3 regions of the Pantoea sp. SGAir0175 genome follow, and region 1 is predicted to be linked to each of the others. Evidence: predicted binding sites of a transcription regulator. Region 1 holds the regulator's gene; each other region holds the start of a gene.

The links. The regulator PurR, encoded in region 1, represses purine synthesis genes. The targets are predictions, from matches to a motif close to CANGCAAACGTTTGCNTG.
Region 2: the regulator PurR is predicted to act here: its motif matches at 2,427-2,444, upstream of pyrC (dihydroorotase).
Region 3: the regulator PurR is predicted to act here: its motif matches at 3,089-3,106, upstream of C1N56_RS19295 (NCS2 family permease).

The regions. Positions count from the first base shown of each region.
Region 1 covers NZ_CP028081.1:2,327,988-2,336,099, forward strand. The annotation lists gene rnt (ribonuclease T) at 1-44, shown strand, start outside; gene C1N56_RS10750 (Grx4 family monothiol glutaredoxin) at 97-429, opposite strand; gene C1N56_RS10755 (C40 family peptidase) at 796-1,587, shown strand; gene C1N56_RS10760 (cytochrome bd-I oxidase subunit CydH) at 1,644-1,733, opposite strand; gene purR (HTH-type transcriptional repressor PurR) at 2,007-3,032, shown strand; gene punR (DNA-binding transcriptional activator PunR) at 3,029-3,940, opposite strand; gene punC (purine nucleoside transporter PunC) at 4,050-5,252, shown strand; gene cfa (cyclopropane fatty acyl phospholipid synthase) at 5,563-6,711, shown strand; gene C1N56_RS10785 (riboflavin synthase subunit alpha) at 6,760-7,413, opposite strand; gene C1N56_RS10790 (MATE family efflux transporter) at 7,612-8,112, shown strand, end outside.
Region 2 covers NZ_CP028081.1:2,536,328-2,544,439, forward strand. The annotation lists gene mdtH (multidrug efflux MFS transporter MdtH) at 1-877, shown strand, start outside; gene grxB (glutaredoxin 2) at 967-1,614, shown strand; gene C1N56_RS11840 (lipoprotein) at 1,730-2,293, shown strand; gene pyrC (dihydroorotase) at 2,512-3,558, shown strand; gene dinI (DNA damage-inducible protein I) at 3,627-3,872, shown strand; gene C1N56_RS11855 (hypothetical protein) at 4,017-4,286, shown strand; gene bssS (biofilm formation regulator BssS) at 4,574-4,828, shown strand; gene solA (N-methyl-L-tryptophan oxidase) at 4,935-6,050, shown strand; gene C1N56_RS11870 (cytochrome b) at 6,335-6,907, shown strand; gene C1N56_RS11875 (YceI family protein) at 6,909-7,484, shown strand; gene C1N56_RS11880 (oxygen-dependent tRNA uridine(34) hydroxylase TrhO) at 7,529-8,112, opposite strand, start outside.
Region 3 covers NZ_CP028081.1:4,130,219-4,138,330, forward strand. The annotation lists gene pstB (phosphate ABC transporter ATP-binding protein PstB) at 1-26, shown strand, start outside; gene phoU (phosphate signaling complex protein PhoU) at 41-775, shown strand; gene C1N56_RS19285 (MFS transporter) at 895-2,133, shown strand; gene yieH (6-phosphogluconate phosphatase) at 2,361-3,023, opposite strand; gene C1N56_RS19295 (NCS2 family permease) at 3,175-4,488, shown strand; gene C1N56_RS19300 (4'-phosphopantetheinyl transferase family protein) at 4,516-5,280, opposite strand; gene C1N56_RS19305 (flavin reductase family protein) at 5,574-6,083, shown strand; gene C1N56_RS19310 (malonic semialdehyde reductase) at 6,129-6,719, opposite strand; gene mnmE (tRNA uridine-5-carboxymethylaminomethyl(34) synthesis GTPase MnmE) at 6,946-8,112, opposite strand, start outside.

The sequences.
Region 1 (8,112 bases):
TGGCGGTGAGTGAAGAGCCGGCCGAAGACGATGCCTCGGCCTGAGGCCCGTCAGACCGCAGCCAAAAAAAAGCCGACACTGCTGTCGGCCTTTTGCTTATTCTGCTTCTTTGTGCTTCTCAGCGGTCTCTTTGATCAGCGGTTGCAGTTCGCCGCGCTGGAACATCTCAACGATGATGTCACAGCCGCCGACCAGCTCGCCATCCACCCACAGCTGCGGGAAAGTTGGCCAGTTGGCGTATTTCGGTAACTCAGCGCGGATATCCGGATTTTGCAGAATGTCTACGTACGCAAAGCGCTCACCACAGGCAGACAGCGCCTGTACCGCCTGCGCAGAGAAACCGCAGCTTGGCAGTTTCGGCGAACCTTTCATGTACAGCAGGATCGGGTTTTCTGCGATCTGGCGCTGAATTTTTTCAACAGTACTCATTTTTGCCTTCCTTAATCCTTCACTTCGTGTTTGTTTATTGTAGCGACTTCGCCCCGCGACTGAAAACGGGATTTTGCCTTAGCCGGCGCATATCGCCATGTTTGTTAAGTTCGCGCGCCACGAATAACATTTTCATATCATTAATAAGCATTAATCAATTAATAATTAGCAATAATTCCGCTGGGTTAAACAGCTGAAATCGCTCATTTTTGCCCCACTTTCAGTACCGTGACAGATTAATGGAAAAAGACCTTACCTTTTGCAAAAAAAGTGGATTAGAATTGCCCCGGTGCTGATCGTCGATCAGATTTTTCTAACTTTACCGCGGTCTGGCTTCCTGCCGACGGCTTAACCTGTAACCGGACTATGCGTTTACTGATTACGCTTTTCATACTGGCTTTTGCCCAACTGTTCTTTAATGTGGCGGCGGCTTCTCCGCATGCGCCGGTTAATGCCAGTTTGCAGAAAGCGGAGAAAAAGAACGCGCGTGAAGATGAGCGTCGCAAACGACGCCCGGTGAAAACCACCAGCAAAAAGTCACGCCTGACGTCGGTACAGAAGTTCAGGCTGAAAAAACAGCAGAAAAGCGAAACGGTACTTCAGCACACCACCCAGCGCAAATCCTCACTTAAGCTCAGTGCGAAAAAATATGGTCATCAGCGGCTGGCGAAAAAATCGCGTGACGTTGCCGTTGATGATGAAGTGCAGCAGCTGAGCGGCATTAAAATGAGCAAAGCCCACCGCCTGCGCTATCAAAAAGCACGTGAAACCGCGATGACGAAACTGATGGGCCAGCTGGGTAAACCGTATCAGTGGGGAGGCACCTCACCGCACACCGGTTTCGACTGCAGTGGTTTAGTGTGGTACGCCTACAAAGATCTGGTGAAGTTTAAATTTCCCCGCACCGCCAATGAGATGTATCACCTGCGCGACGCCGCGCCGATCAAGCGCGAGATGCTGGAGAAAGGCGATCTGGTGTTCTTCCGCATCAACAACCGCGGCACCGCCGACCATGTCGGGGTTTATCTGGGCAATGGTAAATTCATTCAGTCTCCGCGCACCGGTAAGGACATTCAGATTAGCGCGCTGGGCGAGGATTACTGGCAGAAGCATTACGTTGGCGCACGCCGTATGATGACGCCGAAAACCGTGCGCTAACCTCAGCGTTGCGCAACAAAAAAGCCGGTGGCTGTTCAGCAGCACCGGCTTTTTTATTAATGCAGAATGGCGGTAAAGCTAAAGGCAATAATCATCAGCAGAGCAGCGGCGGTGGTGGTCAATGCCAGTTTTAAATCGGTACTCATCACAACTCCTTAGTCACACAGATTGCATGGTTAAATAATTTTCGCACAGTGATGGGCAAAAATCTCGTGTTATCCGCCCCGGCTTGCTAGAATCGCCGCCTTTCGTTGCGCAACAGATTTAGCGCATGCTGCATTGACAGCCTGCTGAAGGATGTTTCCCTGCCCGATTAAGCAGATTAGCCCTGATATTCAGGGCGCAAAACCATTAGCAGACGCAAACGTTTAACAATATACTTATCAGTAAGTTGCGATAATCCCAGGAGTACCATTTTCATGGCAACCATTAAAGATGTGGCGAAACGCGCCGGGGTCTCAACCACCACGGTTTCGCATGTCATCAACAAAACGCGTTTTGTCGCGGAAGAGACGCGTAACGCCGTATGGGAAGCGATTAAAGCGCTGCACTATTCACCGAGCGCGGTGGCCCGCAGCCTGAAGGTGAATCACACCAAGACGCTGGGCCTGCTGGCGACCTCCAGCGAAGCGCCCTACTTCGCCGAAATTATTGAAGCCGTGGAGAATCACTGCTTTGAGCGTGGTTACACGCTGATTCTCGGCAACGCGCATAACGATCTGCAAAAACAGCGCGCTTATCTTTCGATGATGGCGCAAAAGCGCGTCGATGGCCTGCTGGTCATGTGCTCCGAATATCCCGACGATCTGCTGCAGATGCTCGAAGAGAACCGCAATATCCCGATGGTGGTCATGGACTGGGGCGAATCGCGCGGGGACTTTACCGATACCGTGCAGGACAATGCGTTCCACGGCGGTTACCTCGCCGGACGATACCTGATTGAGCGCGGCCATCGCGATATCGGTGCCATCCCCGGCCAGATGGAACGCAACACCGGTGGCGGACGTCATGCGGGTTTTCTGCAGGCGATGCAGGAAGCGGGCATCAGCGTCCGTCCCGAGTGGATTGTGCAGGGTGACTTCGAACCGGAGTCAGGTTATCAGGCGATGCAGCAGATTCTGAACCAGAAACAGCGCCCGACGGCGGTGTTCTGCGGCGGCGATATCATGGCGATGGGCGCGATTTGCGCGGCCGACGAGATGGGACTGCGCGTGCCGCAGGATATTTCGGTAATTGGCTATGACAATGTGCGCAACGCGCGCTACTTCACTCCGGCGCTGACAACCGTGCACCAGCCGAAAGCGCAGCTGGGGGAAAAGGCACTGGAGATGCTGCTGGACCGCATCACCAGCAAACGTGAAGAGCCGCAGACCATTGAAGTTCAGCCCACGCTGATTGAGCGCCGCTCCGTGGCCGATGGCCCGTTCCGCGATTACCGCCGTTAAGCCGCCTTCTCGCTGAGCCACTCGTGGTTCAGCGTCTCCGCATCGCCCAGATATTCCAGCAACCACGCCAGCGCCGGTGACGCGCGCTGCTCAGACCAGCTGACGCAACACGGGCTGTCCGGAAACGGCTGCGGCAACGCCAGCTCCACCAGCGCGCCGCTGTCCAGCAGCGGGCGCGCCAGGTGCCCCGGCACCATGCCCACGCACAACCCAGCCTGCAGGCAATCCAGCCCGGTTTCCCACTCCGGCACCACCAGACGCCGCTGGTTATCCAGCGTCCACGTCATGCGGCGCGGCAGCGCGCGCGATGTATCTTCCAGCACCAGCGACGGCCAGGCGCGCAGGGTTTCGTCGTCCAGCTGCGGGCTGCGGGCCAGCGCATGCTGCGGACTTACCACACAGCGCCAGTTGAGCGCGCCCATATCCTGAAAGGCGAAGCGGCCGCCGACCGGAATGGCCTGGGTGGCACCAATCGCCACATCGACACGCCCATCAGCCAGCGCGTCCCACACGCCGTTAAATACTTCGTAGCTGATGATCAGCTCCATATCGGGGAAATGGCGGTAAAAATCCTTTACCAGCTGGCGGGTGCGCTGCGGTTTGACGATGCAATCTACCGCGATACTGAGCTGACCGCGCCAGCCGTTAGCCAGCTGCTGACACTGACGGCGCGTGGCCAGCATTTTTTTGATAACAGAACGCCCTTCACGCACAAAATGCTCGCCTGCTGCCGTCAGCACCACTTCGCGATGCTGCCGCTCAAACAGCGGTACCGCCAGCCAGCCTTCCAGCTGGCGCACGGTATAGCTGATGGCAGAGGGCACGCGGTGCAGCTCCTGCGCCGCCGCGCTAAAACTGCCGGTGCGCGCTACCGCGTCCACCACCTCAAGTGCATATTCCGACCACATAGTTTTCCCATCAAAAATTTTAACAGCACCCTGCAAATATTAGCGTTTCACAAAGCCCGCTGCACCCTTTTACACTCCCCGCCGTTCAACCTGCCGAATGAGAAAAACCATGCTGTCATCCAAAGGATTTCTGCCTTACCTTGCCGTGCTGAGCATGCTCGGCTTCCTGGCCACCGATATGTATTTACCCGCCTTCGGCGCCATGCAGCGCGACTTTGCTTCCGCACCGGGCACCATCAGCGCCAGCCTGAGCTTGTTTCTGGGCGGCTTTGCCTGTGCGCAGGTGCTGTGGGGTGTGCTGTCGGACCGCTTCGGCCGTAAGCCGATTTTACTGGCGGGCCTGAGCCTGTTTGCGCTGAGCTGTCTTGCCATGCTGTGGGTGACTAACGTCTGGCTGATGCTGGTGCTGCGCTTTGTGCAGGCGGTAGGCGTGTGCGCCGCAGCGGTGAGCTGGCAGGCGCTGGTGGTTGACCGCTATCCGCAGGCCAAAGCCAACAAAGTGTTTGCCACGATTATGCCGCTGGTGGCGCTGTCACCGGCGCTGGCGCCGCTGCTGGGCGCCTGGCTGATGGCCCATTTTCACTGGCGCGCCATCTTCCTCGCGCTCACGCTGGTGACGCTGGTGCTGCTGTTCGGCACGCTGAAACTGGCCAGCGCGCCGCGTGCGCGCCACGACAGCGCGCCACAGCCGGGCTGGCTGACGCTGCTGGCGACGCGTATTTACAGCGGTAACGTACTAATTTATGCGGCCTGCTCCGCCAGTTTCTTCGCCTGGCTGACCGGCTCGCCGTTTATCCTCGCCGCCGCGGGTCTGAGCCCGGCGGACATTGGCCTGAGCTATATTCCGCAGACCATCGCCTTCCTGCTGGGCGGATTTGGCTGTCGCGCACTGCTGAACCGTTTTCAGGGTGCGCAGCTGCTGCCGTGGTTGCTGATGATTTACAGCCTGAGCATTCTGGGCCTGTTTGCGGTGGCGCTGATCACCACGCCGCCGCTGGTGGCTCTGCTGCTGCCGTTCTGCGGCATGGCGCTGGCCAATGGCGCGATTTACCCGATTGTGGTGTCCAGCGCCCTCGCCCCGTTCCCGCAGGCCACCGGCAAAGCGGCCGGCCTGCAGAATCTGCTGCAGCTGGGCTTATGCTTCCTCGCCAGCCTGATTGTTTCCGCCGGTCTGCAGCAGGCGCTGTTACATACCACACTGGTCATGGTGGCCACGGTGATTCTCGCCTGGGCCGGTTTCCTGTGGCAGCGCAGCGCCAGCGCACAAAGTGATATTGCTCACGCTTCCCGTCCCTGCGAAGATAATTGCTAAGGCAACGATTATCGTTAGCAAACTAACGATAAGCCATTGAATACTGACCTGCGTGAGCATATACTCAGTGGGTCAGCATTTCTGCAACAAATCAATAACATAATGAGCGTATTTTTTAGCGACACTGTCGCTGGGATGGCGTCTGCACGATATTCACCTCCGGAGTTGTGGCAGACATTTCTATTCAGATTCATACCTCTGTAGTACGTCGGCTATCTGGCGCACGGATTTTCCGTGAGTTCTCTCACAGGCCTGAGGAATTTGACTATTCTTTTTCTCAGGTTCAAATCGGAAAGGTGATGGAGAAGCTATGAGTTCATCGTGTATAGAAGAAGTGAGCCTTGAAGAAAACCAATGGTTTCGTATCGCCCATGAATTACTGGAGCGGGCGGACATTCACATCAACGGCACACGCCCCTGGGATATTCAGGTCAGACATGCGGATTTTTTCAAACGGGTCCTGCAGGAAGGATCGCTGGGCCTCGGTGAAAGCTACATGGACGGCTGGTGGGAGTGTGAACGTCTGGATATGTTCTTCCACCGCGTGCTGAAACATCATCTGGATAAGCAGTTACCGCACCATTTTAAAGACACGCTGCGCATTGCTGCGGCGCGCCTCACCAATCTGCAGTCAAAGAAACGCGCCTGGATTGTTGGTAAAGAGCACTACGATCTTGGCAACGATCTGTTTTCACTGATGCTCGATCCGTTTATGCAGTACTCCTGCGGCTACTGGAAAAGCGCGGAAACGCTGGAGCAGGCACAGCAGGACAAGCTGGATATGATCTGCCGCAAGCTGCAGCTTGAGCCGGGCATGACGCTGCTGGATATCGGCTGCGGCTGGGGCGGACTGGCGGAATTCGCCGCGCGTCATTACGGGGTGAAAGTGCATGGCGTGACTATCTCTGCCGAGCAGCAGAAAATGGCGCAGCAGCGCTGTGCCGGTCTGGATGTGACCATTCTGCTGCAGGATTACCGTGATTTGAACCAGCAGTTTGACCGCATCGTATCGGTGGGCATGTTCGAACACGTCGGGCCGAAAAACTATGCCACCTACTTCGATGTGGTTGATCGTAACCTGAAACCGGAAGGCCTGTTTTTGCTGCACACCATTGGGGCGATCAGAACCGACATGAACGTCGACCCGTGGATCGATAAATACATTTTCCCCAACGGCTGTTTACCGTCGGTACGGCAGATCGCCGATGCCAGCGAATCCCACTTCATCATGGAAGACTGGCACAACTTTGGCGCGGATTATGACACTACGCTGATGGCCTGGTACGAGCGATTCCAGGCGGCATGGCCGCAGCTGGCGGAGAAGTATGGCGAGCGTTTCGAACGGATGTTCAGCTATTACCTCAACGCCTGCGCCGGTGCGTTTCGCGCGCGGGATATTCAGCTGTGGCAGGTAGTTTTCAGCCGCGGCGCCGAAGGCGGTTTGCGCGTGGCGCGTTGATTTCCGTGCAATGCTAAAAGGCGCTTACCGCGCCTTTTTTATTCGCGATTACTCCGCGTCCGGCAGCGTTTGTGCCACCAGCGCAGCCGCGGCATCACGCTGCGCCAGCACACGTTCGACGGTGTCGACAATCGCCTGGGTATGCGGATCGATTTCGATATTGACCCGGTGCCCCAGCTTCTTCGCGCCCAGCGTGGTGCGCTCCAGCGTTTCCGGGATCAGATGCACGCAGAACTTACTTTTGGTGACATCACCGACTGTCAGGCTGATACCATCGATGCCGACGAATCCTTTATGCAGAATATATTTGATCTGCTCAGCGTCCTGTAATTTAAACCACACTTCGCGGTTATTCTCTGACTGGATAATTTTACAGATTTCGGCGGTGGTCATAATATGGCCGGACATCAGGTGTCCGCCAATTTCATCGCTGAATTTCGCGGCGCGCTCAATATTCACGATGTCACCAACCTGTAATTCACCAAGGTTGGTGATGCGCAGCGTCTCTTTGATGAGATCGAAGCTGACGCGATCGCCGTCAATGGCGGTCACCGTCAGGCAGCACCCGTTGTGCGCTACCGAGGCGCCCAGCGCCAGGCCGGGCAGCAGCTCAGCAGACAAGCGCACGGTGTGGGTGCGGAACAACTCTTTTTCTTCAATGGCGACAATTTCTGCCGTGCCCTGCACAATTCCGGTAAACATAATTTCAGCCTCTGCGAAGTTTGTGGCAGTTTATCACAGCTTGCGCCGCAAGGTTTAATTTGCCGGCGCGCAAACTTTACACAAATGGCGCAGCCAAATGCGATCAATGTTTGGCGGAAGTGCGGGCTACCGCTACACTAGGTCGCGCATTCTTTGGGGATTCCGCCCCGCTCTCTTCTTAAATTACGCAGGTGATACGTGCAGAAGTATTTAACAGAAGCGCGTCAATTGCTGGCCCTCGCGATCCCGGTCATCCTTGCTCAGGTGGCACAGACCGCGATGGGATTTGTGGATACCATAATGGCCGGTGCGGTGAGCGCCACGGATATGGCCGCCGTTGCTGTCGGCACCTCTATCTGGCTTCCCGCCATTTTGTTTGGTCATGGTCTGCTGCTGGCATTGACGCCAACCGTTGCGCAACTCAACGGATCCGGGCGACGCGAACGCATCGCAGAACAGGTGCGCCAGGGTTACTGGCTGGCGGCGGGCGTGGCGCTGCTGATTATAGTGGTGCTGTGGAACGCCGGCTACCTGATTCACACCATGCATGACATTGATCCTCAGCTGGCGGCCAAAGCAGAAGGTTATCTGCACGCGCTGTTGTGGGGCGCACCGGGCTACCTGTTTTTCCAGGTGGCACGTAATCAGTGTGAAGGGCTGTCGAAGACCAAGCCGGCGATGCTGCTGGGTTTCCTCGGC
Region 2 (8,112 bases), 210 kb from region 1:
CGGACTGGGCGGCACGCTGTTCGATCCGCCACGCAGCGCGCTGGTGGTGAAACTGGTGCGGGCACGCGAGCGCGGACGCTTCTTTTCGCTGCTGATGATGCAGGACAGCGCCGGCGCGGTGCTGGGCGCGCTGATTGGCAGCTGGCTGCTGGCGTGGGATTTCCGTCTGGTGTGCTGGGTCGGTGCGGCGGTGTTTGTCGTCGCCGCCATCTTTAACGCCGTGTGGCTGCCAGCATGGCGCATCTCTACGGAGCGTATCGCCATGCGCGAGGGAATGCAGCGTGTGTGGCGCGACCGCCGTTTCCGGCTGTATGTCTTTACCCTGACCGGCTATTACATTCTCGCCGTGCAGGTGATGCTGATGCTGCCGGTCATGGTCAATCAGGTGGCGGGCGCACCGGCGGCGGTGAAGTGGATGTACGCGATTGAAGCGCTACTGTCACTCAGCCTGCTCTATCCGCTGGCGCGCTGGAGTGAAAAGCGCTTCCGCCTTGAGACACGCCTGATGGCCGGGCTGTTTCTGATGACCTTCAGCCTGCTGCCGGTTGGCATGACCGATTCGCTGCCGTCGCTGTTTTTGCTGATCGCCGTTTTCTATCTCGGATCGATCATCGCTGAACCGGCACGTGAAACCCTGAGTGCGTCCCTGGCCAGCGCCCGGGCACGCGGCAGCTATATGGGATTCAGCCGGCTCGGCCTGGCAATTGGCGGGCTGATTGGCTACTCCGGTGGCGGCTGGATGTTTGATATGGGCCAGCAGCTGGCCCTGCCGGAGCTGCCGTGGATGCTGCTCAGCACCGTCGGTATGATCACGCTGCTGGCGCTGTGGTGGCAGTTCCAGCCGCGCCAGGTGGCACCGGCGATCTTCAGCAGCTAGTTTGCCGGTTCAGGCGTTCTCTTCCATACTTCCCGCACGTCCGGAAAAAGGGTGACCTCTGTCACCCTGAGAACCACAGGAGAAACGGGATGAAACTTTACATCTACGATCACTGCCCTTTCTGCGTCAAAGCACGCATGATATTTGGCCTGAAAAACCTGCCGGTTGAGCTGATTGTGATGCTCAATGATGATGAAGCAACGCCGAAAAAGCTGATTGGCCAGAAAATGGCACCGATTCTGCAAAAAGCCGATGGCAGTGCGATGCCGGAGAGCATGGATATCGTGCGCTTTGTCGATAATCAGGATCGCCAGCCGCTGCTGACCGGCAAGCAAAATCCCGCCATCGCCGACTGGCTGCGACGGGTCAATGGCTCCATCAACAAGCTGCTGCTGCCGCGCATCGCCGAGGCTGCGTTTGCTGAATTTGCCACCCCCGAAGCGCGTGATTACTTCCGCGAAAAGAAACAGGCCAGCCTCGGTGACTTTGCCGAACTGCGTAAGCATGCCCCGGGTTTCATCAAAAATATCAGCGATGATCTGCGCCAGCTGGATAAATTGATCGTCAAACCCAATGCGGTGAACGGCGAGTTGTCTGAGGATGACATTCATCTGTTTCCGCTGCTGCGCTCGCTGACGCTGGTTTCCGGTATCGAATGGCCGAGCCGTGTCGCCGACTACCGCGATAATATGGCAAAACAGACGCAGGTGAATCTGCTGTCGTCGATTGCGGCCTGATGGCGCTGTGATGAGAAGCGCGCGGCTGCGTTTCTCATCTCTCTCCTGGTGACACCTGGCCCTGAATCAGGCAGGCTTAAGGCTGTTTGGCCGTATCAACCAGGAAGAAGAAATCATGAAGAAGGCGTTTCCCGGGCTGTTTGCCCTGTTTTTTGCCGTGCTGCTCAGCGGCTGTAACCAATTGACGCAATACACCATCAGCGAGCAGGAAGTGAATCAGGCGCTGCAAAAGCGCAACAACTATGAGAAAGACATCGGCGTGTCCGGGCTGGTGAATGCCCATATTGTACTGACCGACCTGAGCAGCCAGATTGGCCGTGAAGAACCCGGCAAAGTGACGCTGTCTGGTAAAGCCAACATCAACGTCAGCTCGCTGTTTGGTCCGCAGCAGGCCGAAATGCAGCTGAAGATGAAAGCGCAACCGGTGTACAACGCGCAGCAGGGCGCCATCTATCTGCAGGACCTCGAAATCGTCGACGCGCAGGTACAACCTGAGAAGATGGCGTCGATCATGAAAACCCTTACGCCGTATCTGAACGAATCCCTCAAGCGCTATTTCAATGAAAAACCCGCCTACGTGCTAAGCGCCGACCGCAGCAAAGGCGAGGCGCTGGCGAAGAAACTGGCTAAAGGGCTGGAAGTGAAGCCTGGCCAGCTGGTGATTCCGTTTACCGATTAACATTGCAAGCAGCCGTTCTCAATGGCGGCCATGCATAGCGTGGCAGGATGCCGGCATTATTCTGCCCGCGCCTGCCACGCTGCTACGCAATTTGCCGCGCCTGCGGTTATTTCTCTGCCGCACTGCAAAATCCCGTGCAAACGGTTGCCCGCCCCCTTATGATTAGTCCCCGGCCTAAACGAGCCATTTCGTTTTCACCTCAGCCGGAGCCTTTTTGAATGACAGCCCAACCCCAGCAAATCACGATTCGCCGCCCTGACGACTGGCACATCCACCTGCGCGATGGCGCGATGCTCAATGCAGTGCTGCCCTATACCAGCGCGGTGAATGGTCGTGCGATTGTCATGCCAAATCTGGTTCCGCCGGTCACCAGCGTTGCGGCTGCCGAAGCGTATCGCGCACGCATCATGACGGCGCTGCCTGCTGAGCATCACTTCACGCCGCTGATGACCTGTTACCTCACCGATTCGCTCGATGCGGACGAAATCGAACGCGGCTTCCGCAGCGGTATTTTTACGGCGGCAAAACTCTATCCGGCACACGCCACCACCAACTCCAGCCATGGCGTCACCAACATTGCCTCCATTGCCAGCGTGCTGGAGCGCATGCAGGAAATCGGTATGCCGATGCTGGTGCACGGCGAAGTCACCGATGCACACATTGATATCTTTGATCGTGAAGCGCGTTTCATCGAAACCGTGCTGCAGCCGCTGCGCCAGCAGTTCCCGGGTCTGAAAGTGGTGATGGAACACATCACCACGAAGGAAGCTGCGGAGTATGTAGCCGCCGGCAATGAACTGCTTGGCGCGACCATTACGCCACAGCATCTGATGTTCAACCGCAACCACATGCTGGTGGGCGGCGTGCGCCCGCATCTCTACTGTCTGCCCATTCTGAAGCGCAACATTCATCAGGAAGCGCTGCGTAACCTGGTGGCAAGCGGCAACCGTCGCGTCTTCCTGGGCACCGACACGGCACCACACCTGCGCCACCTGAAAGAAGCCAGCTGCGGCTGTGCCGGTGTATTTAATGCGCCGACGTCGCTGCCCGCTTATCTGACCGTGTTTGAAGAGCTTGGCGCACTGGAGCATTTTGAAGCCTTCTGCTCTGAGAACGGCCCCAGTTTCTACGGCCTGCCGCTCAACGACGGTACCCTGACGCTGGTGCGTGAGCCGTGGACGGTGCAGGAGAGCATCACGGTCGCTGACGATACGCTGGTTCCGTTCCTCGCCGGTGAAACCCTTAACTGGCGCATCAAAGAATAATCATCTGCCGCTTGCCTTCGGGAATTTTATACTGTACAAATAACCAGTATATTATCCCGGAGGCGTTTATGCGTGTTGAAATTACCGTAGCAAAGACTCAGCCCCTTCCCGCCGGTGCACTGGATGCACTGAGCGCTGAACTCACTCGCCGTATCTCCCGCGATTTTCCCGACGACAATCATCACGTCAAAGTGCGCTATGCCGGTGGTAACCAGCTCAGCGTGTTTGGCGGCTGTAAAGAATCACGCGACCGCATCAGCGATATTTTGCAGGAAACCTGGGAAAGCGCTGACGACTGGTTTATTACCGATTAACCGCCACTGTGCCGTTTTTGCCGGGCCCGCCGCCCGGCTTTTTTGTTTTTATTTCCCGCTCGCCAGAAAAACCCGCGCCAGCTAGACTCTGATTAAACGATGTCCTATTCTTGCCTCGTCGTGCTTACAGGAGGTGTGTTGCACATGACTACTGAAAAACCAGAAGAGGCGATGACGTTTGGGGAATTGCTGGCCTTCATTGCTGAACAGCAACGCCGTTTGACCGTGCTGGAAAATGCCTTTGCTACGCTGACCTTCTGTCTGGACGATCGCGCCAGCCAGCTGCTGGCACACAATCTGACGCTCGAAGCGCAAAATCAGAATCATGACGCTCAGTTACAGCAGCATTTTGCCCGGCTGGCGGACGAGATCCACCGGCGCAAAGGGCAGTTGCCTGCCGAGTCGCAGGGATAATTTCAGATTTTTACCCTGGCGTTCAGCCCGTTAAAGTTTTAATGCTGAGATGCCGATAATCGGTATGACGACATGTTGCGCTGCGACAATAAATACCCAGCTGCGTAAGGCGTTTATTTATTCGTTGAAAACCGGCTTTTGGCTGCTTTTATTTTGCTGTGTTTTTAACCACCACACTTTTTAACTACTGTACTGTTAATTCCATGTTATAATTATCTCGCTAGTGCAAGATACAGACGCATTGAACCTCGAAAGCACTTCGTTTAACGAGTAATAAGGAGGTTATAATGGACAGAAGTAAAGACGTCATCCAGACCCATCCGCTGGTGGGATGGGATATCAGCACCGTTGACAGCTATGACGCCATGATGATCCGCCTGCACTCGCTATCATCGCAGGACCAGAAAGAAGAAGAAGCTGACGTGGGCCCAACATACTGGCTGACAACTGACGTAGCCAGACAGTTTATCTCTATCCTCGAAGCTGGCATTGCAAAGATCGAGTCCACTGAGCAATACCTACGCGATAATCGCAAGCACTAATCATCACCATCGCGTGAAAAGGCACCCTACAGGGTGCCTTTTTCATGGGCGCACTCTTTTGATATGCTATTGAAAAAAATCGCCGTTTTGCAGGAGTGATGTCGTCATGGTTTATGATCTGATTGTGGTGGGAAGTGGTTCCGTCGGAGCTGCCGCGGGTTTCTACGCAACCCAGGCGGGCCTGTCGGTGCTGATGATCGACAGCGCGCACCCGCCCCACAGCCAGGGGACGCATCACGGCGAAACCCGCCTGATTCGTCACGCTTACGGCGAAGGTGAACGCTACGTGCCGCTGGTGCTGCGCGCCCAGACGCTGTGGGACGAGCTGGAGCGCCAGAGCGGCGAACGCATCATGCACCGCAGCGGCATTCTTAATCTGGCACCGGCCAGCTCGGATTTCATTCACAACGTGATCGACAGCGCTAACCGCTGGCAGTTGGCGGTGCAGGTGTTACAGGCCGATGAGGTGCGTAAACGCTGGCCGCAGCTTAGCGTACCGGACGGCTACGTAGGCGTATTTGAGCCCAACTCTGGCTTCCTGAAATGCGAACAGGCGGTACGCAGCTGGGTGCAGCTGGCGGAACAGGCCGGCTGCGCGCAGCTGTTTAACTGCCCGGTCAGCGCGATTGGCCGCGAGGGCGATCTGCAGCAGGTCACCACCAGCGATGGCGTATTCCGCGCGCGCAAGCTGCTGATCAGCGCCGGCACCTGGGTCAGTCAGCTGGTGGACAATCTGCCCGTTACGCCGGTGCGCAAGGTGTTTGCCTGGTATCAGGCCGATGGGCGCTACAGCGAAAATAACCAGTTCCCCGGCTTTACGGTAGAGATGCCGGATGGCAGCCATTTCTACGGCTTCCCGGCAGACAATAATGCCCTGAAAGTGGGACGCCACGATGGCGGTCAGCCGATGCAGACGCCAGCGGACCGCAAACCGTTCGGCAGCATCGCCGCTGACGGTAACGAAGCCTTTAGCTTCCTGCGCCAGTTTCTGCCAGGCGTAGGTGTGTGCCTGCATGGCGAAGCCTGCAGCTATGACAATACGCCGGATGAAGACTTTATTATCGATACCCTGCCCGGCGAGCCTGACCGACTGATTATCACCGGCCTGAGCGGCCACGGGTTTAAATTCGCCAGCGTGCTGGGTGAACTGGCCAGCGAGTTTGCGCAGAATAAACCGTTCTCCTTTGACCTCACGCCCTTCTCACTTACGCGTTTTGCCTGATCGTGTTGCTGCCGGTGCAGAGCGCACTGGCAGTCATTGACCTTTCCTGACACAAATTTACTTTCCGCCCGCGTTTATGGCGCATTTGGTGTAGCAATAGTCATAGCCGCCAGGGCTAAAACGGCTATTTGCTTATCTATTCAGAATTATTGAATTACACCGCCAGCCTTTCGCCATATATATCGAACCCCTAAATTCAAAGTTATAGAAAAGTAAGGACGATTGATTTTCTATTTCAGGTTGTAGATTCTCATTACCACTTATTTCCTGATAACGGCTTAACTATGTGGCGTAATTCTCCACGACATTACGGTGCGTTAACCATTGCGTTGCACTGGCTGATGGCGCTGACGATTTACGGTATGTTCGCGCTGGGTTTATGGATGGTCGGGCTTGGCTACTACGACGGCTGGTATCACAGCGCCCCTGAGATTCACAAAGGCATCGGCATCTTACTGTTTGCCGCTCTGCTGCTGCGCCTGTGCTGGCGCGTGATATCGCCGCCGCCGGCACCGCTCACCAGTTACTCGCCGCACGTGCGCCGTGCCGCCCATGCGGCGCACTGGCTGCTGTATGGCCTGCTGCTGGTGTTGCTGATCAGCGGCTATCTGATCTCTACCGCAGACGGCAAGCCGGTCTCAGTGTTTGGCTGGTTTGAGGTACCGGCACTGTTTACCGGCGCGGGTGAGCAGGCCGATGTCGCCGGTGAGGTCCATTTATGGCTGGCGTGGGCTCTGGTGCTGTTGTCTGCCCTGCACGCCCTGGGCGCGCTGAAACACCATTTTGTCGATCGCGACATGACGCTGAAACGGATGCTCGGTTACCGCATCCCCTTAACCTCTGAAAAGGAAAAGTAATATGATCAGGAAAACCCTGCTGGCGCTCAGCGCCGCTGCCCTCTTTTCGACCAGCCTGAGTGCCAGCGCGGCTGAGTATAAGTTTGATAAAGAGGGTCAGCACGCGTTTGTCCAGTTCCGCATTCAGCATCTTGGCTACAGCTGGCTGTACGGCAGCTTTAAAGATTTTGATGGCAGCTTTACCTTTGATGAAGCCAATCCGGCCGCGGACAAGGTCAACGTGACCATCAATACCAACAGCCTCGATACCAACCATGCCGAGCGCGACAAGCATTTGCGCAGCGCGGATTTCCTCAATACCGGCAAATTCCCGCAGGCCAGCTTCAGCTCGACTGAGGTTAAAAAACAGGGCAAGGATTATAAGATCACCGGCAACCTGACGCTCAACGGCGTAACGAAGCCGATCACGCTGGATGCGCAGCTGATTGGGGAAGGCAAGGATCCGTGGGGCGGTTATCGCGCCGGCTTTGCCGCCAGCGGCGAAATCGTGCTGAAAGAGTTCAACATCAGCAAAGATCTCGGTCCGGCCTCGCAAAAAGCCGAGCTGATCATTTCAGTCGAAGGTGTGCGTCAGTAATCAGCAGTACAGCCTGGCGGGCAATGCGCCAGGCTGTTAAGCCGTTACTTTTTGTCCGGCGCGGGGATCGCCATGGTCATGTTGAGTAAACCGCGCGATTTATTGAACACTTTGTTGCCATTTTCACGGCCAGCGCGGCGCGCGCGCTGCTCTTCCGGCGCCAGTTTCGACTCTTCCATGCACAGCGGGCTGCAGCAGTTCTGATACTTTTCTGCACAGCTCGGGCACTGGATAAACAGCAGATGGCAGCCGTCATTAACGCAGTTGGTGTGGCTGTCGCACGGCGCACCACACTGATGGCAGCTGGAGAGAATATCGTCAGAGATACGCTCGCCCATGCGCTCGTCAAACACGAAGTTTTTGCCTTTGAAGCGCACCGGTAAACCCTGCTCGCGCGCGCGGCGGGTATATTCGATGATGCCCCCTTCAATGTGGTAAACATCATCAAAACCGTTGTGCTTCATCCACGCACTGGCTTTTTCACAGCGGATGCCGCCGGTACAGTACATGACGATTTTTTTGTCTTTCTGCGCCTGCAGCATATCCACCGCCATCGGCAGCTGATCGCGGAACGTATCGGCTGGCACTTCCAGCGCGTTGTCGAAGTGGCCCACTTCGTATTCGTAGT
Region 3 (8,112 bases), 1.8 Mb from region 1:
ATTACATCACCGGTCGTTACGGCTGATTCAGGAGAGAAACATGGATAATTTAAATCTGAACAAACATATCTCCGGTCAGTTCAACGCGGAGCTGGAGCACATTCGTACTCAGGTGATGATCATGGGTGGCATGGTGGAGCAGCAGCTTACCGATGCCATCACCGCGATGCATAACCAGGATGGCGAACTGGCGCGCCGGGTGATCGATGGTGACCAGAAGGTCAACATGATGGAAGTGGAGATCGATGAAGCCTGTGTGCGCATCATCGCCAAGCGTCAGCCTACCGCCAGCGACCTGCGTCTGGTGATGGCGATCATCAAAACCATTTCGGAGCTGGAACGCATCGGCGACGTGGCGGAGAAGATCAGCCGTACCGCGCTGGAGAAGTTCGGTCAGCAGCACCTGCCGCTGCTGGTGAGCCTTGAGTCGCTCGGGCATCACACCGTGCAGATGCTGCACGACGTGCTGGATGCCTTCGCGCGCATGGATCTCAACGAAGCCATCAAGATCTACCGCGAAGACAAAAAGGTGGATAAAGAGTACGAAGGCATTGTGCGCCAGCTGATGACCTACATGATGGAAGATCCGCGCACCATTCCCAGCGTGCTCACCGCGCTGTTCTGCGCGCGCGCCATCGAGCGCATCGGTGACCGCTGCCAGAACATCTGCGAAATTATCTTCTATTTCGTGAAAGGTCAGGATTTCCGTCACGTTGGCGGTGACAAGCTGGATGAACTGCTGTCGGGCGACGACGGCAGCAATAAACCCTCCTGATTGACGTGATGACTGCCTGTTAGCGCTGAGGCTGACAGGCAGTGCGCTTGATTTCTGCCTGTTCTCAACCTGCCGCTCTCTTTATACTTGGCGCACATTTTTCTGCCAGGTGCTGTTTTATGTCCTCTGCAAATAACAACAAAACCGCCGTTACGCCGGCGAAAGCAATGGTGGCTGCCGTCAGCGGCTATGCCATGGATGGATTTGATCTGCTGATTCTGGGCTTTATGCTGCCGGCGATCAGCGTGTCGCTGGCGCTGGATGCGTCGCAGGCCGGTTCGCTGGTGACCTGGACGCTGATCGGCGCGGTGGTCGGCGGCATTGTGTTTGGTCATCTGAGCGATCGCTACGGCCGCATCCGCATTCTGACCGTGACGATCCTGATGTTCTCACTGTTCACCGGGCTGTGCGCCGTGGCGCAGGGCTACTGGGATCTGCTGGCGTATCGTACGCTGGCCGGCATGGGACTGGGCGGTGAATTTGGCATCGGCATGGCGCTGATTGCCGAAGCCTGGCCGAAGGAGAAGCGTAACCGCGCCTCGGCGTGGGTCGGTATCGGCTGGCAGCTCGGCGTATTGCTGGCGGCCTTTATCACGCCGCCGCTGCTGAGCGTGATTGGCTGGCGCGGTATGTTCCTGGTTGGCCTGCTGCCGGCGCTGGTGTCGTTTGTGATTCGCCGCAGCATGGGCGAGCCGGAAGCCTTCACCCGCCATGTGGAAAAAGCCCCGCATCTCTCCTTTTCCGCGCGCATTAAACTGCTGTTTGCCGATCGCGCCACCAGCAAAGCCAGCCTCGGCATTCTGATTCTTTGTTCGGTGCAGAATTTTGGCTATTACGGCCTGATGATCTGGATGCCAAGTTATCTCTCTTCCAGCTTCGGCTTCAGCCTGACCAAATCCGGCCTGTGGACGGCCGTTACGGTGGTGGGCATGACGTTCGGCATCTGGCTGTTCGGCGTGCTGGCGGACCGCTTTGCGCGCTGGAAGATTTTCCTGCTGTACCAGTTTGGTGCCGTGGCGATGGTGGTGGTTTACGCCCAGCTGCGCGACCCGACGGTGATGCTGTTTACCGGTGCCATCATGGGGATGTTTGTTAACGGCATGATTGGCGGCTACGGCGCGCTGATCTCGGACACTTTCCCACCGCAGGCGCGCGCCACCGCGCAGAATGTGTTGTTCAACCTCGGCCGCGGCGTCGGCGGTTTCGGTCCGCTGGTGATCGGCATGCTGGCCACGCATATTTCTTTCACCGCTGCGATTACGCTGCTGGCGCTAATTTACCTGCTGGATATTGTCGCCACGCTGTTCCTGCTGCCAAAAAGCCAGGGCAATGAGGATTCGCTGGGCGCGATTGGGTGATTTTTTCCCCTCACCCTAACCCTCTCCCGCTTGCGGGAGAGGGAACCGTCTGGTGCGGTATGTGGGTGGGCACTTTTGTTCAGCCCCGCCCGATCGGCCCCTTCTTCCGCAAACGGGAGAGGGAGCCGTCTGGTGTGGTATGTGGGTGGGAACTTTTGTTCAGCCCCGCTCGATCGGCCCCTTCTCCCGCTGGCGGGAGAAGGCTGGGATGAGGGGGCTGCGCGCACTTACCTGACCAGATCCCAGCCACGTGCACGCCACAGCGCTGGCAGCTGCGCCATATCGTCAAAACGCGTCACCAGCGGGTGATCAATCACCGGATTGTGTGCATCGGCACAGTAGTAAAACACCGGTATGCCAGCGGCGATGCCAGCCCGCGCGCCAGCCTCTGAATCATCCACCAGAATGCACTTTTCAATCGGCACCTGCATCTGTTCCGCCGCGTGATACATCAGCTCCGGATCCGGCTTCCAGTGATTAATGTCATAGCCGCTGTACAGGCGTCCGCTCAGATACGGCAGCATGCCGGTCAGCCCCAGCGAATGCTCCATCTTCTTCACCGTACCGTTCGACACCACGCACATCGGCACCTTCACGCGCTCCACCAGCGCTCTGGCGCCGGCAATCGGCTGCAGATCAAGATCAAACAGGCGCGCCACTTCCGCGCGGTAGGCACTCTCCACCTCAGCCAGCGGCAGTGTCACCTGATGCTGTGCCGTCACATCGCGGATGATGTCGTAAAGCTTCACCCCTTTGTACTGCTCAAACATCTGCTGCAGCGAGAGTTCGATACCGTAACGGGCAAAGGTGTTGACGTAGGACTGCGTGCAGATCACTTCGCTGTCGACCAGCGTGCCATCGCAATCAAAAAAGATACATTCAACTGACATCGCGCCTCATCCTTTTAGTAAACAATAAGCTGTCACTCTAGCGCACTCAGCGCAGAAAGCGACCCCAGGCAACCGGTTGCGAAAAATCAGTGTTTTGCGGCGCTAAAGTCTATAGGATACGCGGCGATAAATTTTTCATCGGAACAGCGAAATGAACGAGCAGGGCCTTTTGCAGCGTATTTTCAGGCTGCAGGAACACGGAACCACCGCGCGCACTGAAGTGATTGCCGGTTTCACCACTTTCCTGACGATGGTGTATATCGTCTTCGTTAACCCGCAGATTCTTGGTGCCGCAGGCATGGACACCCAGGCGGTGTTTGTCACCACCTGCGTGATTGCTGCGTTCGGCAGCATCCTGATGGGGCTGGTGGCCAATCTGCCGGTGGCGCTGGCACCGGCCATGGGCCTCAACGCCTTCTTTGCCTTTGTGGTGGTGGGTGCGATGGGCTACTCGTGGCAGGTTGGCATGGGCGCAATCTTCTGGGGCGCGCTGGGGCTGCTGATCCTGACGCTGCTGCGCGTACGCTACTGGATGATCGCCAATATTCCGCTCAGCCTGCGCGTGGGCATCACCGCCGGTATCGGTCTGTTCATCGCCATGATGGGGCTGAAAAACGCCGGTATTATTGTGCCCAACGCGGACACCATCGTGACCGTCGGCAACCTGGCCTCGCACAACGTGCTGCTCGGCGCGCTCGGCTTCTTTATCATTGCGATTCTGGCGTCGCGCAACATCCACGCGGCGGTGCTGGTCTCTATCGTAGTGACCACCGCGATCGGTCTGCTGCTGGGCGACGTGAAGTTTACCGGGCTGTTCGCCGCGCCGCCGGCCATCACCTCGGTGGTCGGCCAGGTCGATATCAAAGGCGCGTTCAACGTGAGCATGGCGGGTGTGATCTTCGCCTTCATGCTGGTCAATCTGTTTGACTCATCCGGTACGCTGATTGGCGTAACCGATAAAGCGGGCCTGACCGATGAGAAAGGTACTTTTCCGCGCATGAAACAGGCGCTGTACGTGGATAGCATCAGCTCCGTCACCGGTTCGCTGATCGGCACCTCTTCGGTGACGGCGTACATCGAAAGCTCATCCGGCGTGGCGATTGGTGGCCGTACCGGCCTGATGGCGGTAGTGACCGGCATCCTGTTCCTGCTGGTGATGTTCCTGTCGCCGCTGGCTGCCATGGTGCCCGCCTATGCGGCGGCTGGCGCGCTGATTTATGTCGGCGTACTGATGACGGCTTCGCTGGCGCGCGTGCGCTGGGACGATCTCACCGAAGCGGTGCCGGCGTTTGTCACGGCGGCGATGATGCCGTTCAGCTTCTCGATCACCGAAGGTATTGCGCTCGGTTTTATCTCTTACTGCGTGATGAAACTCGGCACCGGACGCTGGCGTGAAATCAGCCCGTGCGTGGTGGTGGTGGCGCTGCTGTTTGTGCTGAAAATCGCTTTTATCGACGCGCACTAAACGCAACAGGCCGCGGGTGCGGCCTGGTTATCCGGGATGCCTGACTTCCGGCTGACTGGCGACACGCTCGCCGGGCAGGCTGGTGAGGCGCAGGGTGCGCGGCCCGATGTTGGGTTTGCTCATCTCCACATCGCGCAGCGACTGCCACAGCTGCTGCGCATCAATCTCCCACAGCCGTAAACGTTCAGTGCCGGGCGACAGCGCGCAGGACCACACCAGCGTCGGCTCGGCATCACACACCGCCTGAATATCGGGATAGACGCTGGATCGCAGCCGACCCGCAGCCGGATGCAGCCGCAGCGCATCAATACCGCTGTTGGCTTCGCCGGTCAGTTTGAGGATGCTCTGGCGTAGCGTCCAGATCTGCGTCACCGCTTCCATAAAATCCTGCTGGGCGTTAATCCACGCCTTTTCACCCGATGACAGCCCCTGCGTGAGGGCATCCTGCGCCTGACGGCTATGCGCCCGGACGATTTCCATATCCAGGCCAGCGCGCCCGCCTTCTTCCGCCAGCAGCACGCCGACCATATTACCGGCATAGGAGATACTGAAGTCAGGCAAATTAGGATCGGCAAAGCAAGGGCGACCGCTGCTGCTGGCGATCAGCGGCGGCAGGTCACGAATACCATAGACGCGCAGCATCAGCTGGGCCAGCAGCGCGCGTGCGGCAAGAAAGCGGCCGCGGCGCTTATCAGGCAGGTGCCCGGCGCTGGTCATCACATCCTGTGGAACCCGCATGGTCTCTGGGGTGAGGGGCGGGTTAACCACCCAACGAACAAAATGACTAGCCATCTGTCGCTCCGTGAAAATGGTCGGATAATCATCAGGGCTATTGTAAGAATTTTCTCATGGGTTTGCATCCGGCTTACGCTGGATAGCCAGTAAATTCAGATAAGGACGAGGCGAATCTCATTGCCATGAGCTGCAATTGAATATGAGGCTTTTGCACATTGGTGTCGGATGGGGTGCCGAAGCGGCGGATGTGGTGTAGGATTTGGACAGGAAAGAGCTGCACAATGAAGTGCTTAAATTATTCACCTATCTGCCAATCGTGCGCATCGCAAACCATGCACGTCGGAGTTGTTATGTCTGTTACCTCTCTTGCTCGCCAGGAATCGATCTCGCTGGATGAATTTCGTCACGGCATGCGCCGTCTCACTGCCGGTGTCTCGCTGGTGACCACCTCATCCAGCGGAGAAAAGTTCGGGCTGATCGCCACCTCGGTCAGCTCGCTGGCAGCGGAACCGCCCAGCCTGCTGGTCTGCGTTAACCGCAGCGCATCAAGCCACGATGCCATTCTGCAGGCGGGCTACTTTGCCGTGAACGTTCTGCGCGAGCAGCACGATGACCTGTGCGCGCAGTTCAGCTCGCCGACGCGCCGCGCTGAGCGTTTCCAGAGCGGTGAATGGCAAACCCTTAATACGGGCGCGCCCGTGCTGGCTGATGCGCTGGTGAGCTTCGATTGTCAGCTGGAAAAAACGGTGGAGTGGAACACCCACAGCGTGCTGCTGGCGCGTATCGTGGGTATTGCGCTGCCGGGCGAAGCGACAGCGCCGATGGTCTACTTCAACAGCGGTTTTCACTCGCTGGGCTAAGTCATGGCGCAGCGCGCGCGTCGGGCGGCTGCGCGGCTTAACGCATCAGGCAAATTTGCTGGCTTCGTCAAAGCTCAGACGCGGCAGGCGCGGATGCAGCTTGCTGGCTTCGCCATAGCCGAGGTTGATCAGTAAATTGACCTGCCAGTTATTTTCGCTAAAGAACGCGGCGTTAACTTTAGCTGGATCAAAACCGGACATCGGGCCGGCATCCAGTCCCAGCGAGCGGGCCGCCAGAATCAGATAGCCCGCCTGCAGGCTGCTGTTGCGAAACGCGGTCTCTTTGGCCAAATCCGGGCTGCTGGTAAACCAGCTGCGAGCATCGCCATGCGGGAACAGTTTTGGCAGTGCTTCATAAAAGGTCGGATCCCACGCCACAATCACCGTCACCGGTGCCGCCATGGTCTTATCCACATTGCCTGAGGAGAGCGCCGGTTTCAGCTTCTCTTTACCTTCCTGAGACGTCACGAACACAAAGCGGCCCGGCGAGCAATTGGCTGAGGTCGGCCCCAGCGCCGTCAGCGCATAGAGCTGCTTCAGCACCTCCTGCGAAATCGGTTTATCCTGCCAGTAGCTATGGGTGCGGGCTTCAGTAAACAGCGCGTTCAGCGCCACGCTGTCGAGCGGTGTACTCATGTTTCTCTCCTGTTCAGGCAACAACCTGCGCCTGATTTTTAGCATGAATAATGGATGTGGCCGCTGCGTTTACGCGGCGACCCTCAACCGTTATACGACAAAGGCGAAGGCGCGCCAAATAACAAAGATGTATGTTGGTAGCGATCCCGGTGCGCCTGAATGCGCACCCTGCAGCATCACATGAATCCCCTGTAGGGGCGCCATTTATGGCGACCTGTGACGGCGACTATTTACCAATACAAAAGCTGGAGAAAATCCGGCCCAGCAGATCGTCGGAGGTAAACTCGCCGGTGATTTCACTCAGCGCCTGCTGCGCCAGCCGCAGCTCTTCGGCCAGCAGTTCGCCCGCCCAGGCTCCCAGCAGCTGCTCTTTGCCCTGCTGTAAGTGAGTGGCTGCTAACTCCAGCGCCTGCAGATGGCGGCGACGCGCGAGGAAGCCGCCTTCCATATTGCCGGCGAAGCCCATGCTCTGTTTCAGGTGCTCGCGCAGCGTATCGACGCCAGCGCCGGTGCGCGCCGACAGGCGAATAAGTGAGTGGCCATTTACTTCTGTCAGGCCCAGCGTTTCACCGGTCATGTCCGCTTTATTACGTACCACGGTAATCGGCAACGCAGCCGGTAAGCGCGCCACAAAATCAGGCCAGATGGCGGCGGCTTCAGTGGCGTCAGTGGTGGTGCCATCCACCATGAACAGGACGCGATCCGCCTGCTCAATCTCCTGCCAGGCGCGTTCAATGCCGATACGTTCCACTTCGTCGCTGGCTTCACGCAAACCGGCGGTATCGATGATGTGCAGCGGCATGCCGTCGATGTGGATGTGCTCGCGCAGCACGTCACGCGTGGTGCCGGCGATATCCGTCACAATCGCCGCTTCGCGTCCGGCCAGTGCGTTGAGCAGGCTCGATTTTCCGGCGTTGGGACGACCGGCAATCACCACCTTCATCCCTTCACGCAGCAGGCTGCCCTGACGCGCTTCGGCGCGCACGCCATTGAGATCGCCGATCACCGCATTCAGCTGCGCTTCGATTTTGCCGTCGGAAAGGAAGTCGATCTCCTCATCCGGAAAATCAATCGCCGCTTCCACATAGATGCGCAGGTGAGTAAGTGCTTCCACTAACGCATTAACGCGCAGTGAAAAGGCGCCCTGCAGCGAGTTGACGGCGGAGCGGGCGGCCTGCTCGGAGCTGGCATCAATCAGATCGGCAATCGCTTCTGCCTGCGCCAGGTCGAGCTTGTCATTCAGAAAGGCGCGTTCCGAGAACTCGCCCGGCTGCGCAATGCGTACACCCGGCAGCGCCACGATGCGCTTCAGCAGCAGATCGAGAATCACCGGACCGCCATGGCCCTGCAACTCCAGCACATCTTCGCCGGTAAAGGAGTTCGGACCCGGGAA